One region of the Lactococcus sp. AK05 genome, then DNA from elsewhere that is predicted to be linked to it. Evidence: predicted binding sites of a transcription regulator. Region 1 holds the regulator's gene; the other holds the start of a gene.
The links. Region 1 encodes Rex, which represses fermentation and respiration genes when NADH is low (regulators of the CRP and FNR family bind a similar motif). Its sites were predicted from a motif close to TTGTGAANTANTTCACAA; they were not measured.
Positions count from the first base shown of each region.

Region 2: a site for Rex is predicted at 6,488-6,505, ahead of adhE (bifunctional acetaldehyde-CoA/alcohol dehydrogenase). Genes of this name have one in related genera too.

Region 1 covers NZ_JBFTEI010000001.1:607,122-615,738, forward strand. Annotated here, with positions in the region: gene AB6B24_RS02910 (HAMP domain-containing sensor histidine kinase) at 1-1,281, shown strand, start outside; gene AB6B24_RS02915 (phosphatase PAP2 family protein) at 1,288-1,944, shown strand; gene glmS (glutamine--fructose-6-phosphate transaminase (isomerizing)) at 2,125-3,942, shown strand; gene radC (DNA repair protein RadC) at 4,073-4,753, shown strand; gene AB6B24_RS02930 (redox-sensing transcriptional repressor Rex) at 4,836-5,486, opposite strand; gene AB6B24_RS02935 (Spx/MgsR family RNA polymerase-binding regulatory protein) at 5,711-6,103, shown strand; gene AB6B24_RS02940 (ABC-F family ATP-binding cassette domain-containing protein) at 6,280-8,187, shown strand; gene AB6B24_RS02945 (hypothetical protein) at 8,375-8,617, shown strand, end outside.
Region 2 covers NZ_JBFTEI010000008.1:28,944-37,560, forward strand. Annotated here, with positions in the region: gene AB6B24_RS11380 (hypothetical protein) at 1-141, shown strand, start outside; gene AB6B24_RS11385 (hypothetical protein) at 196-789, shown strand; gene AB6B24_RS11390 (radical SAM protein) at 786-2,051, shown strand; gene AB6B24_RS11395 (ABC transporter ATP-binding protein) at 2,048-2,899, shown strand; gene AB6B24_RS11400 (ABC transporter permease) at 2,901-3,623, shown strand; gene adhE (bifunctional acetaldehyde-CoA/alcohol dehydrogenase) at 3,693-6,404, opposite strand; gene AB6B24_RS11410 (lactonase family protein) at 6,636-7,661, opposite strand; gene rpsB (30S ribosomal protein S2) at 8,020-8,617, shown strand, end outside.

The sequences.
Region 1 (8,617 bases):
ACTTTTGTCCGTATTTTCTTAATTTTTAGTCTGTTGATTACAATCATTGTTTCCGGAATTGTTGCATTTACAAGTTTACAAATCCGTAAGAGTGAGGGAGCGGCACTTTTAAATTCCGTTCAAACGGCAGCAACTAATGGGCGAGTGAATTGGGACGAATTTAAACTTGATAGTGAAAAAGACGAAAAAGCTACATTTGTTCGACTGACAAGTCCTTCAGGTCAAAGAGAAGAGAGTCAAGGAACAACAAATTTTTTAAAATCACGAAAATCTTGGGGGAATTTTAGTCTATTAAGAGATGATATCTTTTTATATAGTTCAAAAACTTCTAAAAATGGAACCAAAGCCGAATTATGGTTGAATATAAATGTTGTAGTTAAATCAATGATTAGAGCTATATTGGTTATTATTGCTGTCATGATTTTTCTATTTTTCCTTGCTTTGATTTTAATTCAAAAAGCGGCCAGAACGATTAGTCAGCCTTTGACAGATATTGTGGTGGCAACTGATGGAAAGGATGTTAAACAAGTTCCTGTCAGTAAAAATCCACTTGAAGTTCATCAGTTAAGTCAAAGTTTCAATCGTTTGCTTAATCGACTGAATCAAAAAATTGAAAATGAGCAACAATTTGTTTCGGATGCTTCACATGAGCTAAGAACGCCAGTTGCTGCAATTCGTGGACATGTGAATTTACTCAAAAGACGTTGGCATGAACATCCAGAAATTGTTGATGAGTCACTTTCCTATATTGATGAAGAATCAATGAGAATGAAAGTTTTAATCGAGAATTTACTGACCATTTCTAGAGGAAATCATTTAGAAATGAAAAAAGAAAGAATTAACTTAAGTAAATTTACTGACAAAGTGGTCAGTGAAATTCAACCCGCGCTAAGACAAAAAATAAACTTTGATATCCAAACAGATTTATTTGTCAGCATAGATAAAATGGCGCTATACAAAATTATTATTATCTTTCTTGAAAATGCTGGAAAATATTCACCTTCCAACTCAGAAATTACAATAAATATTACTTTGGAAAATCATCAAGTTGATTTTCAGGTTGCTGACGAAGGCTTTGGCGTTCCAGAAGAAGAAAAAGATAATATTTTTGAACGATTTTATCGAATTGATAAATCTCGTTCAAGTGAAATTCCTGGAACAGGACTTGGTTTGGCAATTGCGAAGGAATATGCACAATTGAATGATGCCAAAGTCTTTGTTTCAAATAATTCTCCGAAAGGGTCAATTTTTCATCTCCTAATGGAGTCTATAGAAAACTAATTAATTATGAATAAAAAAATCTATTATATTTCGGGTGCTATTACCACCCTTGCCTTTTTAATTTTAGCGCTCTTTGTTAAAATTGATTTTACTCATGGTCCATTTCCTTTTGATCGGCCAATTCAAACTTGGGCTTTTCATTTACAAAGCTCCTCAGGACTCACTTACTTTTTCTCTCATATGACAAATATTTTTGGAGATAAAGGTGGAATAATTGTCGCAGTTCTACTTGCTTTGGTTTTATATCTTCTCTTTAAACAGAAAGAAGCGACAATCTGGTTTGCGGCAACAGTTGTTTTAAGCCTTGCTTTAAATACTGTTATTAAAGTAATTATTGGTCGAGAACGTCCTGATATTCATCGGTTAGCGGCTTTTGCAAATGAAGCTGGGAAAAGTTTTCCGAGCGGACATTCCATTTTTGCAACAATTATTTTTGGAAGTATTTTCTTTATCTGTCTAGGAAAACTTAAAAATCGTTCTTCTAAAATTTTATTAGGCATTTTATGTATTATATTAATTGCATTAGTAATGTTTTCAAGAATTTTTGTAGGGGTACATTATCCAAGTGATACAATAGGCGGATTTCTCGAAGGAATTAGTATTCTATTACTTACTTACCCCACATATATTAAGTATCAAGAAAAATCAAAAAAAACCAATTGATATCAATTGGTTTTTATTAATGCCGAAAATAAATTATACCAATTATCGTCTTTTTGAGTTTTATTAGAAGTTTTATACTTGACAACGACAAATAAGTGTAATATAATGCTATTTATAAATAAATATTAGAAAAATAATTAACTATACCAATTTTAACGGTGAGTTAAATGGAGCTTTATTATGTGTGGGATTGTTGGTGTTGTAGGTAGTAAAAATGCAACTGATATTTTGATGCAAGGACTAGAAAAACTTGAATATCGTGGTTATGATTCAGCAGGTATTTTTGTAAATGGTCAAGAAACAGCAGCAAAATTAGTTAAATCTGTCGGACGTATTGCAGACTTAAGAGGAAAGTTAGGGATTGATGTTTCAGGAACAACCGGCATTGGTCACACACGTTGGGCTACTCATGGTAAACCAACGGAAGACAATGCTCATCCACATACTTCAACATCAGGTCGCTTTATTTTAGTACATAATGGTGTGATTGAAAATTTTGTTGAACTTAAAAACGAATTTTTGATGAATGATACTTTTAAAGGACAAACCGATACTGAAATTGCGGTTCATTTAATTGCTAAATTTGCTGAAGAAGAAGGATTATCAACACTTGAAGCATTCAAAAAAGCTCTAAGCTTAATTCAAGGTTCTTATGCCTTTGCTCTTATGGATCGCGAAGATGCAGATGTGATTTATGTTGCCAAAAATAAATCACCATTATTAATCGGCCTTGGTGAAGGTTACAACATGGTCTGCTCAGATGCGATGGCGATGATTCGTGAAACGTCTGAATTTATGGAAATTCACGATAAAGAGCTTGTTGTGTTAACAAAAGATAATGTTACAGTTATGGATTACGAAGGTAATGTACTTTCACGTGAGTCATACACAGCTGAACTTGATTTATCTGACATTGGAAAAGGAACTTATCCTTTCTACATGCTCAAAGAAATTGATGAGCAACCAGCAGTTATGCGTAAACTCATTGCGACTTATGCAAATGAAGATGGAACAATGAAAGTTGATCAAGACATTATCAAAGGAATTCAAGAGGCTGATCGTATTTATATTATTGCCGCAGGAACGTCTTATCATGCAGGTTTTGGGGCAAAAATGATGCTTGAATCTTTGACAAATACACCGGTTGAACTTGGTCTTGCTTCAGAATGGGGCTATGATATGCCTTTGTTGAGTCAAAAACCATTCTTTATTTTCCTTTCACAGTCTGGTGAAACGGCTGACAGCCGTCAGGTTTTAGTAAAAGTAAATGAATTAGGACTTCCAAGCTTAACAGTTACAAATGTTCCCGGTTCTACTTTGTCACGCGAAGCAACTTATACAATGTTAATCGGTGCTGGACCAGAAATTGCAGTTGCTTCAACCAAAGCATATACAGGACAAATTGCAACTTTGGCTTTTCTTGCAAAGGCAGTTGGTGAGGCTGAAGGGGAAGTTAAAGCAAAAGAATTTGATTTAGTTAAAGAATTGTCTTTCGTTGCTCAATCAATTGAAGCCACTTTATCTGAAAAGGATGAAATTGCAGCAATTGTAGCTGACTTATTGCCAACTACTCGCAATGCCTTCTATATTGGTCGAAAACAAGATTATTATGTAGCAATGGAAGCTTCTCTCAAATTAAAAGAAATTTCTTATATTCAATGTGAAGGATTTGCTGCTGGAGAATTAAAACATGGAACGATTTCATTGATTGAAAAAGGAACTCCAGTACTTGCTTTAATTTCTAATAATGAAGAAGTAGCAGCTCATACTCGTGGAAATGTAATGGAAACAGTGGCTCGTGGAGCCTCAGCTATCACAATTGTTGAAGAAGGAGTGGCTCGTGAAGATGATACAATTGTTGTCAACCAAGTTCATCCTTATTTGTCAGCAATTTCAATGGTTATTCCAACACAATTAATTGCTTATTATGCTTCAATGCAACGTGGACTTGATGTTGATAAACCACGTAACTTGGCTAAAGCAGTAACAGTTGAATAAAAGTTACTGACAGAAATTTCTGTCAGTAAAATGATAACTAAAAATAAAAAGTTCTGAGATTCATCAGAACTTTTTTGGTTAATTAATCTTTTGTCAGTGACAAAGGCCAGATTTTTCCGTATATAATAGTATGTATGAACTAAGAGAAAATCCGTATCCGATGCAACCTAGGGAACGCTTAGAATTTTTAGGAGAAGAGTGCTTGTCTGATGTTGAGCTGTTAGCGATATTATTGCGAACAGGGACAAAAAAATACTCATCATTAAATTTGGCCTTGGAAATTCTTCAACATTTTGAAACTTTGGATAATTTGCGCAAAGCTTCGATTAATGAACTCAGAGAAATTTCAGGCATTGGACTGGCAAAATCCATTGAAATTCGAGCAATGATTGAATTTGGAAAAAGGATACAGACCACTAATAGAAAACGTTACGGTCAAGTTTTGAGTTCCAAAGAATATGGCTTGAGTCTTGCTTTTGAAATGCAAAATTTTGAGCAAGAGCATCTTGTGGCGACTTATTTAGATGGTCAAAATAGAATTATTGAAAAAAAGACAATTTTTATAGGGGCGGTTAATCAGGCAACTGCAAGCCCTAGAGAGATTCTTTATCATGCAATAAAAAATCTCTCAGTAGGACTGTTAGTTGCACATAATCATCCCTCAGGAAATTTACGACCCAGTCAGGCTGATAAAATATTTACTGACAAAATAAAAAAATCTTGTGAGGATGTGGGGATTAATTTTATTGACCATATTATTGTAGGGGCTGGTAATTATTTTAGTTTTCGGGAAGAAGAGATCAGAAAATGAAGGATTATATAACAAACAATCACTTCTCGACTATAAAGAAAAAGAACAGTCTATAAAAACTGTTCTTTTATTTTGTACTAATTTAGTTTTCTTGAGCTCCCATGAAAAATAGCAGTGTTTGCAACTCCTTAGTTAAATCAATTGATTGAACAACCACATCAGAAGGAACTTTCAAACGAATTGGGGCAAAGTTTAGGAAACCTTTGATACCAGCTTTGACTAGAGTGTCAACAACTTCTTGGGCGTTTTCTTTTCGAACAGAGAGAATTGCCGTTTTGATATCAGATTTCTTAACATTTTTTTCTAAATCAGAAATATTATAAATTGGAATTCCGTCATCTGTTTGTGTTCCAACTAAGGGATTACCAGAAATATCATAGGCTTGCGTAATTCTCATTTTATTTCTATCTTGGAATTGATAATGAAGTAATGCACGACCGAGATTTCCGACACCGATTAGAGCGATATGCGTTTCTTGGTCTTGTCCAAGAAGTTCTCCAAAGAAATCACGGAGCACTTTCGTTTCATAGCCATATCCACGTCGACCTAATTCACCAAATAAAGAGAAATCACGACGAATTGTGGCAGCATCTACTCCGATTTTTTCTGAAATAAGTTGTGAATTTGTGCGTGTCACATTTTCTTCTACAAGACTTTTGAACAGTCGATAGTACTGTGGCAGTCGTTTAGCAGTTGCTTTAGGCAAGCTTTTGCTTGGTTTATGATCAGTCATTGTTATACCTCAAAAATATAATTCGATTTTGTTAAAACTAGTTAATATTTAGTTTCTTTGTGATAATTTTATCAAAAATTTGTGAAATTATCAAACAAAAGGAATGGATTATTCAGTTAAAATGAGAAATTGATTACAATTCTAAAAAAATATTTATTTTATCCTTTTAATTAAGGCGCTTTCATGTTAGAATAGAAATATGAAAAAATAGATAGGGAGAAAATATGATTAAAATTTATCTTAGTGGTTCATGTTCATCTTGTAGAAAAGCTAAAAAATGGTTACGTAAACATCACATTGAATTTGAAGAAATTAATTTATCAAAAGATTTTATGGAAAAAGATGATTTAATCAAAATTTTATCCTTGACTGAAAACGGATTTGAGGATATAATTGCGACCCGAGGGAAAACATACGCATCTTTAAATTATAATTTCGATGAATTAGGACTAGAAAAAGCTTTTGAATTAATTCAGGAAAATCCACGTCTTCTAAAACGACCATTAATTTTTGACGAGGACTGTCTATTGATTGGTTTTAACGAGGATGGAATCAGAGCGTTTATTCCACCAGAAGTTAGGAGAATTGAATTGCGTGAAAGATTAATTTTAGTCTAATATTAATTTTATTTTAGCTTATCAGATTTGGTAAGCTTTTTAATTTCAAGAATTTGGAAGAACTACAAAAAGCTTGCCTTAAATGCTATAATAGAAGGACTGCTTTTCTATCATATGAAAAGGAAAAACGAAGTATTAAAAATATGCTTTGAGATTTAACGAAGAGGATAAATATCATGATTTTACTGCAAGGGAATGGAATTGCACGCACTTTTGGTGGCGATGTTTTATTTGAAAATATCAATTTTAGTTTACAAGACCATTCAAGAATTGCCCTAGTTGGCCGAAATGGAGCTGGTAAGTCAACCTTGCTTAAAATTATTGCTGGAGTTGAAGAAGCGAGTCGCGGAACTGTATCCAAGACCAAAGATTTGACAATGAATTATTTAGCGCAAGATACTGGGCTGAATTCCTCAAGGACAATATTTGCCGAAATGCTCTCTGTTTTTGATTCGCTTCGCCAAATGGAAAAACAATTGCGCCAGATGGAATTGCAAATGGGAGAACTTGCTGGGGATGAATTGACAGCTTTGATGAAACGTTACGATGCTTTATCAGAAGAATTTCGGATGAAAAATGGATTTACTTATGAATCTGAAATTAAGTCTGTCTTAAATGGTTTTCGCTTTGATGAAACAATGTGGGAAAGAGAAATTTCAAGTTTATCGGGGGGACAAAAAACACGTTTGGCTCTTGCTAAGATGTTACTTGAGAGACCACAACTTTTGATTTTGGATGAACCAACTAACCACTTGGATATTGAAACTTTAGCTTGGCTTGAAAATTACCTTAAAAATTACGAAGGTAGTTTATTAATTGTCAGTCATGACCGCTACTTTTTGGATAAAGTGGTTAATGAAGTCTTAGAATTATCTAGAGGAGAATTAACTCGTTTTTCTGGAAATTATTCTCGCTATGTTGAACAAAGAGAGCAAAAACTCTTGTTAGAACTCAAAAATTTTGAAAAACAACAAAAAGAAATTGCTAAATTAGAGGACTATGTTGCCAGAAATTTAGTTCGGGCTTCGACGACTAAAATGGCGCAATCGCGTCGTAAAAAGTTGGAGAAAATGGAGCGTTTAGACGCACCAACAAGTGATGATAAATCGGCCAATGTTACTTTTACTCCTGAAAAAACGTCTGGAAATGTTGTTTTAACCGTTTCAGAAGCAACGGTAGGTTATGAAGATAATCGTCTCTCTGGTCCGATTAACATTGACGAGCGTAAAGGTGAGTCCCTTGCTATTGTTGGACCAAATGGAGTAGGTAAGACAACATTGATTAAGTCAATTGTTGGACAGATTCCATTTTTAGCAGGTCAAGCAAAATTGGGTGCCAATGTTACTTTGGGATATTATGACCAAGAACAAGGAAGATTGACAGCTTCAAATACTGTCTTAGACGAATTATGGAATGAGCATCGCTTACTTAATGAAGTTGAAATTCGCAATATGCTCGGAGCTTTTCTTTTTAGTGGAGATGATGTAAAGAAAACGGTTGGGATGCTTTCTGGTGGTGAAAAAGCCCGTCTTTTACTTGCTAAATTAGCAATGGATCACGATAACTTTTTAGTTTTAGATGAACCAACCAATCACTTGGATATTGATTCACGTGAGGTCTTGGAGAATGCTTTGATTGATTTTCCAGGAACAATCTTGTTTGTTTCTCATGACCGCTATTTCATCAATAGAGTGGCTACCAAAGTTTTAGAAATTGCTCCCGAAGGAAGTACAGAATTTTTGGGAGATTATGATTATTATGTCGAGAAAAAAGAAGAAGTACAAGCTGAGAGTAATTCTTCAGAAAATGGGGAGCCGATAGAAAGTTTAGCTCAACAAGATTTTACAGCTCAGAAAGAAGCTCAAAAGAATCGACGTAAAGTAGAGCGCGAAATCAAGGCTTGTGAAGAGAAACTAGCCGATTTGGAAGCAAAAATTGCAGCTCTATTATTGGAAATGCAAGAAAATACCGCTGATTTTGTTAAATTAGGAGAATTACAAGCTGAAATTGACCTCTTTAATGATGAAAAAGATGAGATAGAAATGACTCTTTTGGAAGCGATGGAAGAATTGGAAAATTTGTAAGTGTTGTGAAGAGAATTTAGTGTAAATATGCTAAAACGCGAAGCTTGAAAGCTTTGCGTTTTTTTATCAAAAAATTCCGAGATTTCGGAAAAAGTCTTTTCGGACATTTTGATTTGATATAATCAGTTTAGAAAATGATTCATGAATAATGAGTGTCGCTCACTCAAATCAAGAAAGGAGAATTCTTATGTTAAATTTAAAATCAAAGGTATTGATTTCGAGCAGTTTGCTGCTGTTGATCGGTATTGGCTGGAGCACGGGAAGATTATTTGAAAAAACACCACAAGTTTTTAGTAAACCGACAATAAATTTGACAATTTCAAATTACTCAGAATTAAATCGGTCGGATAACCAAAACATTCAAGTTCTTGCGAATGTTGACAAAAAGCAAGCTACATCAGCTTTTGACAAAGCAGCTGGGCGAAGGGAC
Region 2 (8,617 bases), on a different contig from region 1:
TTTTCTATCAAGAGCAGTTCTGCTGAGGAATCACTTACAGATACTGTTAAATTCAATGTTACTTGTTGTGCGAAAACTCAAAATAATAAAGATACTCCAAGTCCAGGAGATAGCTTTGTACGTACCGAAGAAGTAGCCTGATTTAATGGGGTCGTGTTATTCATGGCCCCATATTTTCGAGTTAAGGAAAATAATATGGAAAAAATATCACTTTTAGCCTACGAAAAAGAAGAGAGATATATCAATTTATTAACTCATAAAGTTGTTCTTAAAACTGAGGAGTATCAATTATATGTTAATGGAATAAAATTTGATGAAGAAATAGATGAAAAAGTTTATCTAAAATATCTATTTTTGTCTTCACTCTATGGGAATAGGTTATTTTTAACAATTAAGAGTAAAGAACTTGATGATGTTATTGATAATATTAGTCAATATCCTAAAACTCTCGCGCTAATATTGTCTCTTAGTAATATTCAAGATTTTCAATTAATAAGCCAAAAAATATGTGAACAAATTCTCTTGGTAAAAGTCGGAGAATCAATTTATATAAATAGAGATAACAAGTTCATTGAACTAAATAATAATTTGGTGATAAGTCAAAACGAATTGCGAAGTATTAGTGCAGTTTTGTTTTTACCAGATTATTGTTTTATGAAATATAAACTTGAGGATAAAAACTGGAAATCACTAATGGATAATAAAGTCAAAGTTTATTATGATGCGGAGAAGCAATTTGATACCCAATTTCATTCGATTATAGAAAATATAGTGGAGAAAAATAAATGAAAGTCAATAAATACGTGAATATGATTGAATTAAATGATTCATCGCTTTTGCTGTACCATCAAGTTACAAAACAGTATATTATTTTCGACACTCTATCAAAGAAAACATTTTACAAAGCAGTTGCTGAAAATTCTTTACCAACTCATTTAAAAAAAGAATTAATTCATAAATATTTTATAGTTGCTGACGATTACGATGAAAATGGTCAATTACTAACCCCTGTGAGAAATATGTTTACCTATTCAACGGCAAATTTAGACATTATAGTGCATTTAAATTATGATTGCAACTTAAAATGCAGTTATTGCTACCAAAATGTGATAGCAGAAAAAGTTGTTATGAATGATAAAACGGAGAAAGATGTTATAAATTTCATTAGAAAAATAGTTTTAGATAAAAATCCTGAATATATTTACCTAAATTTTATTGGTGGAGAGCCAACATTACATACCGACAAAATGATTAGAATTATGGCAGCTTGTAATAAACTCAATAAGTCTTTTTACTTTAGCGCAGTATCCAATGGAACCTTTGGAAACATCAAAAAAATTGAGGAGTTATTACACTTAGGGTTGAATGATTATTTTATTACTCTTGATGGTGCCCAAAAAGACCATGATAAATATAGATTCTATGAAAGTGGGAAGGGGTCGTTTTCAACTATCATTAGAAATTTAAAAAGAATTCAAGAAAAATTTCCAGAAATTAAGATTAAATTAAATTCCAATTTGAATGACGACAATAAAAACCACGTGACAGAATTACTAGATGTTTTAGAAGAGAAGGAAATAAAATATCCATTGGTTTTTAGCAAGGTTATAAGTACAGCAAATGGAAAATTTGACAAAACGATTGAAGATAATGACTCTTTTTGGTATATAGCTCATAAGCAAGCCGTTCACAGAGGTTATAAATTCAAACCTTACGGTCGAGAAATTAATTTGGCTTGTATGATGAAACAGACAAATTGTTATATTATAGGCGCTGATGGTTTTCTGTTTTCTTGTATAGAAGCTGTTGGCATGAATGAGTTTAGACAAGCTCACATCAATGATTATGGTTCTGCAATGTTTGAAATTATCCGTTCTCAAGCTCAGAATATAGGATATGCTTATGATACTTGCGCTAGTTGTACATTTCTTCCAAACTGTGATGGAGGTTGTTATTACAAGAGAAGTCATGATGATTTTAAGTGTCCAAAAACCGATTTTACAAATAATGGACTAATGCTAATAAAAGAAATTTTTGAGGCCAAATTATGAAAGAAATAATAAAAGTTGCTCATCTCTCAAAATCATTTGAAGATAATCCGATTATCAAAGACATTTCTTTTTCTGTCAATGAAGGAGAAATTTTTATTATCTTAGGAAAAAATGGTGCAGGAAAAACGACATTGATTAAGATGTTGCTCCATATTCTTGCACAGGATTCCGGAGAAATCGACTACTACGGGCAAGCTATCGACACTTACGGTCAAAAACTTTATGAAATGACCTCAGCAGTCTTAGAAAATGCAGAAAATACTTATGGTTATCTAACAGCCCTTGAAAATATCGAATATTTCGCAGCACTTTACAAACGAAAAATCAAAAAGCAAGAAATCTTGCAGCTTTTAGAACAATTTGATTTGGCAGAAGCAGCGAACAAACGCGTTTTCAACTTTTCACGAGGAATGAAACAAAAATTATCTATTATTTGTAGCTTACTCAATGATGCAAAAATTTTGTTTTTAGATGAGCCGACTTTGGGACTGGATTTTAAAGCCAATCGTGACTTACTGGATATGGTCAAGAAAATGTCAAAAGAACATAATAAAACAATTATCCTAACCACACATCAAACCGATGTCATCAAAGCCCTTGCCGATAGAGTTCTCTTATTAAACAAAGGAGAAATTTCATTTTTAGGAAAATATGAATCTTTTATTCAAGAAAATTCTCTTGTCTATTATCTTATTAATACAAATACTGAAAGCTATCAACTTACAGATGAAAAGTTGGCAGAAGAAAAATTAAAAAAATTGATAGAAGAGGATGAAAAAATTATCTCTTACAAAAAACATGACCGATCAATAGAAGAAATTTTAATTGACTATTATAAAGGAGGGTAAAATGTTTAGAGCAGAATTTAAACGAGAACTAAGAGAAACTTTAGTCTTTTATCCAGATTTCATCTCAAGTTTAGTAATGATGATTATTCTTTTATTTGTTTTTATGATTCTCGGGCAACATTTTACAAGTTCGAGCTATATTGGCTATGCTTTTTGGTTTTTACTTAGTGGTGTTTTGACTGTTGCGTCAGAATCGATTTCTTATGAAAAACAGGTAGGAACCTTTGAACAGTTAATTTTAAAACCTATCCGATTGATTCACATTTTATTTATTAAATCAATTGTTTGGGGAATTTTTAATTTTATTAGAATAATGATTGCGACGGTCATTGTCTGTTTTTTCTATCAGATTCATATAAATTTGACTTGGGTTTCTTTAACCGCTTTAGTCATTAATTTTTTTGCAATTGTTGGATTTTCCATGATATTCTCAGGACTGACCTTAAAGTTTACTAAAATCGCTTCTTTTGTCGGAATTATTCAGTATCTCTTACTTTTTGCATCAGGCACTTTAATCTCTTTGGACAAGTTGCCAGCAGTTTTACTTGTCTTAACCAAAGTTTTACCCATTAATCTTGGCTTAAACGTAAGCCAAAATCCCTTTGAATTGACTACTTTTCTACTCCTTATTCTACAAATGATTATCTATATGATTATAGGAACATTCACTTTTACTTATGTCTATAATCGTGCAAAAAAGAACGGAATCAATTCACGATATTGAAAAATGCAGAAAAACGCTCTGACAAATTTATCAGAGCGTTTCAATTATTTTATCAATAGATGATTAGTATTAGTATTGATCTAACAACAACTGTTTAATCTCATCAATTCTTGGTTGACGTGGATTAGCAGGAGTACATTGATCATCATAAACAAGGTCAGCCAATTTATCAAGTTCACGTTCAAGGTGAGCTTTATCGACACCATTTCCTGAAAGGGTGATATTAATATCAATGCTATCAGTCAATTTTTTAAGTTCAGCAACCAGAGCTTGCACAGCTTTTTCATCTGAATCATCTTTACCAGCAAATCCCATAAAGCGTGAAATTTCAGCATAGTCCTCTTGAGCACGATATGTTTCATAACGTGGGTAAGGGGTACGTTTAACGTTTCCTGTTACAGCGTTAAATTTAATGACATGTGGCATAGCAATGGCGATGGCAAGACCATGAGGAAGTCCAAATTCACCACCAATTTTATGAGCAAGTGAGTGGTTAATTCCAAGGAAAGCATTAGCGAAGGCCATACCAGCGAGTGTTGCAGCATTGTGCATGTTTTCGCGGGCTTTTTGTCCTTCTTTAGTTGGATGCGCTGGGTCATATTGATAAGACTCAGTCAAGTTTTCAAAGATGAGTTTGATCGCTTGAAGTGAAATTGGTTTTGTATAGTCAGAAGACATAACAGAAACGTAAGATTCAAGCGCGTGTGACATCGCATCAATACCAGACCAAGAAACAGTACGTTTTGGTACAGTCATAACAAACTCAGGGTCAACAATGGCAACTTGTGGTGTTAATTGGTAGTCAGCAAGTGGGTACTTAACATGAGTTTCATCATCAGTGATAACTGCAAATGGAGTCACTTCAGAACCAGTACCAGAAGTAGTAGGAATTGCAACCATTTGTGCTTTATGTGGATGGTAGAATTTAATAATACGTTTACGAATATCGACAAATTTTTGAGCTAATTCTTGGAAAAGTTCTTTCAAACTTGCATCATCAGAAAGGTCAGCTTCACCACGAGCATCATATTCATAAATCAAACGACCAATCTTACCAGCATCGAGAGCAGAACCACCACCAAGACAGATGACAGTGTCAGGCTCAAATTGTTTCATTTGACGAGCGATTGCAATTGCTTCGCTCAAAGTTGGGTCAGGTTGAACAGAGCCATAAATGCTTGTTTCAACTTGAGTTGGGCGGATAGCAAGTTGTTCCAAAACTTTATCAACGAAACCAAATTTAACCATACCAGGGTCAGCAACGATGAAAGCTTTGTGAACGTGTGGCAATTCTTGTAAGTAAGAAATTGCATTTTTTTCGTAGTAAATTTCTTTTGGCAAACGAACCCATTGTGGGCGATTACGACGTTTAGCCACTGTTTTAACATTCAATAGATCGTATGTACTCAAATTGTGTGAAAGTGAATTTTTCCCCCATGAACCAGTTCCAAGTGTAAGTGATGGACGCATTGCATCAGTATAGATATCTCCGACCCCACCAATAGAATCTGGTTGGTTAACGAGGATACGAGAAGCTTCAACTTTTTCGCCATATTCTTTAACGAATGGATCATCCATTGCACCGATTTGAATTGCAGCATTATGTCCAGCACCTTGATAAGCAAGTAAGCTACGTACAATTTCAATTCCTTCTTCACGCGTTTCAGCTTTATAGATTGAAAGCAAAGGAGAAAGTTTTTCTGAAGAAAGTGCTTCACCAATATTTTTCTTATCAAGTTCAAAAAGAAGAACATCTTTATCTTTAGGAACTTTGACACCAGCTTGTTCAGCAATCCATTGACCAGAACGACCAGCAACAGGACCAGTTACTCCAAAACCTTCACCAGCACGTTCAACAAAAACGAAACTTTCAATAGCTTTGTAGTCTTTTTTAGGAACCATATAAGCGCCTTGTTCTTGCATTTTAGCAATAAATTCATCATAAACTGAAGCATCAATAACAGCTGAATTTTCAGTGGCACAAATCATCCCATTATCAAAACGTTTTGAAAGCAAAAGGTCTTCAACGGCACGTTCAATATTTGCAGTAGCATCAACATAAACAGCACCATTACCAGCTCCAACACCGAGTGAAGGGTTACCAGATTTGAGTGCGGCGTTTACCATTCCTGGGCCACCAGTTGCAAGGATTGTTGCAAGTCCACGGTTTTGAATCAAGGCGGTAGTCATGTCAAGGCTTGGTACTTCAATCCATTGAATGAAGTCTTCCGGTGCACCAGCTTCAATCGCAGCATCATAAACAATTTTTGCTGCATGGCTTGAACATTTTTGAGCTTGTGGGTGGAAAGCGAAAACAATAGCATTACGTGTTTTTGCAGTCAATAAAGATTTAAAGATTGCTGTTGATGTTGGATTAGTTGTTGGAACGATACCAGCAAGAACACCGAGAGGGCTTGCGATTTCAACAGATCCAGCAACCTTGTTTTCAGAAATGACACCAACGGTTTTGTCATTTTTAATTGCGTTATAAACAGATTCAGAAGCAAAGTGGTTTTTGGTATCTTTGTCTTCGACAACACCACGACCAGTTTCGTTAACGGCTTCATGAGCGAGTTCTAGAGAATGTTTGCTTGCTGCAAGAGCCATTGCAGCGACAATAGTATCGACTTGAGTTTGTGTATATCCTTCAAATTTAAGAACAGCAGCTTGTGCTTTTTTGACTAATTTGTCAGTATAAGCAACAGCTTCTTGGAATTTTGCGGCTTTTTCTTCAGCGCTTAAAACTTTCTTTGCAGCTGGAGCGGCTTTTTTAGTTGCCATATTTGTAGGTTCTCCTTTGTGATTTCATTCACTTTCTTTTACGTGAATAGTTTAACAAAGTTTTTTATAGATGTCAAGCAATATTGTGATAATTTTTACAAAAATACTCATCAAAAGTTTAGAAAACGGTTTATAACAAGCTTTACTGAAGAAAAAAAAGATTGCTAATTCTTTGATAGGAATTAGCAATCTTTTTAGTTTATCAGTCAAACTTTGTGAAAAAATAAATTTTTATAGTGGTAAAACGCAAGTGATTTCAGGAGCGTAAAAATCTTTTTGTTCCAAAGTTAAAGTACCGGTTTTTTTATCTCGCAAGAAAAGAGATAAATTATCAGATTCTTGATGAGCGACAATGATATAATCTTCAGTTTTGTTGAAATTAAAATCACGAGGGATATGACCTTCAGTATTTGTCCAGCCAATAGTTTCAAGTTTTGTACCAAGAGGGCTTACTTTGTAAGTTGTTAAAGAATCATGTCCACGATTAGAAGTATAGAGGAATTTACCGTCAGATGAAATACGGATGGCAGCAACACCATTTGCTCCATGATAATCTTCAGGTAGGGTGCTAATTGTTTGAAGACGAGCAAAGCGTCCTTTTTCTTCATTGTAACTTAAAACTTCAATTGTTGAATTTAACTCTCCAACCAAATAAGCGATTTTACCATTTGGATGGAAAGTAATATGACGAGCACCCATTCCTTTTTCTGCCCGATAAATTGTAGCAATATTGAGTTTACCTTCACCAATGACATCATAAACAGTGACTTCATCTGTTCCCAAATCACAGGTGACAAGTCGTCCGTCAGGAGTCAAATCAGAATAATGAACGTGTGAGCTAGCTTGTTCAGGACGTGGCCCAGAACCGGTATGTTTTACTGTATCCGTTAATCGGAGTGAGCCGTTAGCTTGAATCTTATAAACACGAACTTCTCCAAGATGATAGTTCGCTCCGTAAACTAATTGGCGCGCTTCGTCCACGGCAACATAGCAGAGTGGAGCTCCCGTGGTTGTGACATTTCCGAGATGAGTGGCAGTTTCGCCATCAAAATCAAAGGCGGCGATTCCTCCGCCATTACTATCTGCTGCACAAGTATAGAGGTGTCCCTTTTCATCGAGAGTGATATAAGTAGGGTTTTGAACCGCAGCGACTTCATTTAATGATGATAATTCAGCAGCTTTAGTGTCCAAAAGAACACTGTATACGCCTTTAGATACACGTTTTGTATAGCCGCCTAAAAGGATTTTTTCTTTCATATTTCTCTCCTCATAAACTAATTTATTTACTATAATTATTTTATCACAAAAAAAGCGGTTTCAGCAAAAATATTAATTTTTTTCTTAGAAAAAAATTTAAAAACTTACTCTTTTAGTGATTATAGAGCCTAAATTAACAATTAAATTTGTCAGACAATAGGAGTGGCTAGAAAAATAGATTTACTGAACAATAGAAACATGAATAGATACTTGCAAAAATAGGTCAAACAATGTATAATGATAGAGTTGCTATGCAACCATCTCGCATTTCGTCTCGACAAAGTCGTAGTGTACGCAAGTATTGCGGCTGCGGATGACAGATGAAAGAGGAAAAACTATTTTAAAAGGAGACATTAACATGTCAGTTATTTCAATGAAACAGCTTCTTGAAGCTGGTGTTCACTTCGGTCACCAAACTCGTCGTTGGAACCCAAAAATGAAACCATACATCTTCACAGAACGTAATGGTATCCACGTTATCGACCTTCAAAAAACTGTAAAACTTGTTGACGATGCTTACAACTATGTAAAAAACGCTTCACAAGAAGGTGCAGTAGTTCTTTTTGTTGGTACTAAAAAACAAGCTGCAGAAGCAGTTAAAGAAGAAGCTCTCCGCGCTGGTCAATACTACGTAAACCACCGTTGGTTGGGTGGTATGCTCACTAACTGGAACACTATCCAAACACGTGTGACACGCCTTAAAGAAATCAACAAAATGGAAGAAGAAGGAACTTTCGAAGTTTTACCTAAGAAAGAAGTAGTTCTTCTTAACAAAGAACGCGAACGCCTTGAAAAATTCATCGGTGGTATCGCTGATATGCCTCGTATTCCAGATGTTATGTACATCGTTGACCCACATGCTGAACAAATCGCAGTTAAAGAAGCTAAAACTTTGGGAATCCCAGTTGTAGCAATGGTTGACACAAACGCAGATCCAGAACCAATCGACGTAGTTA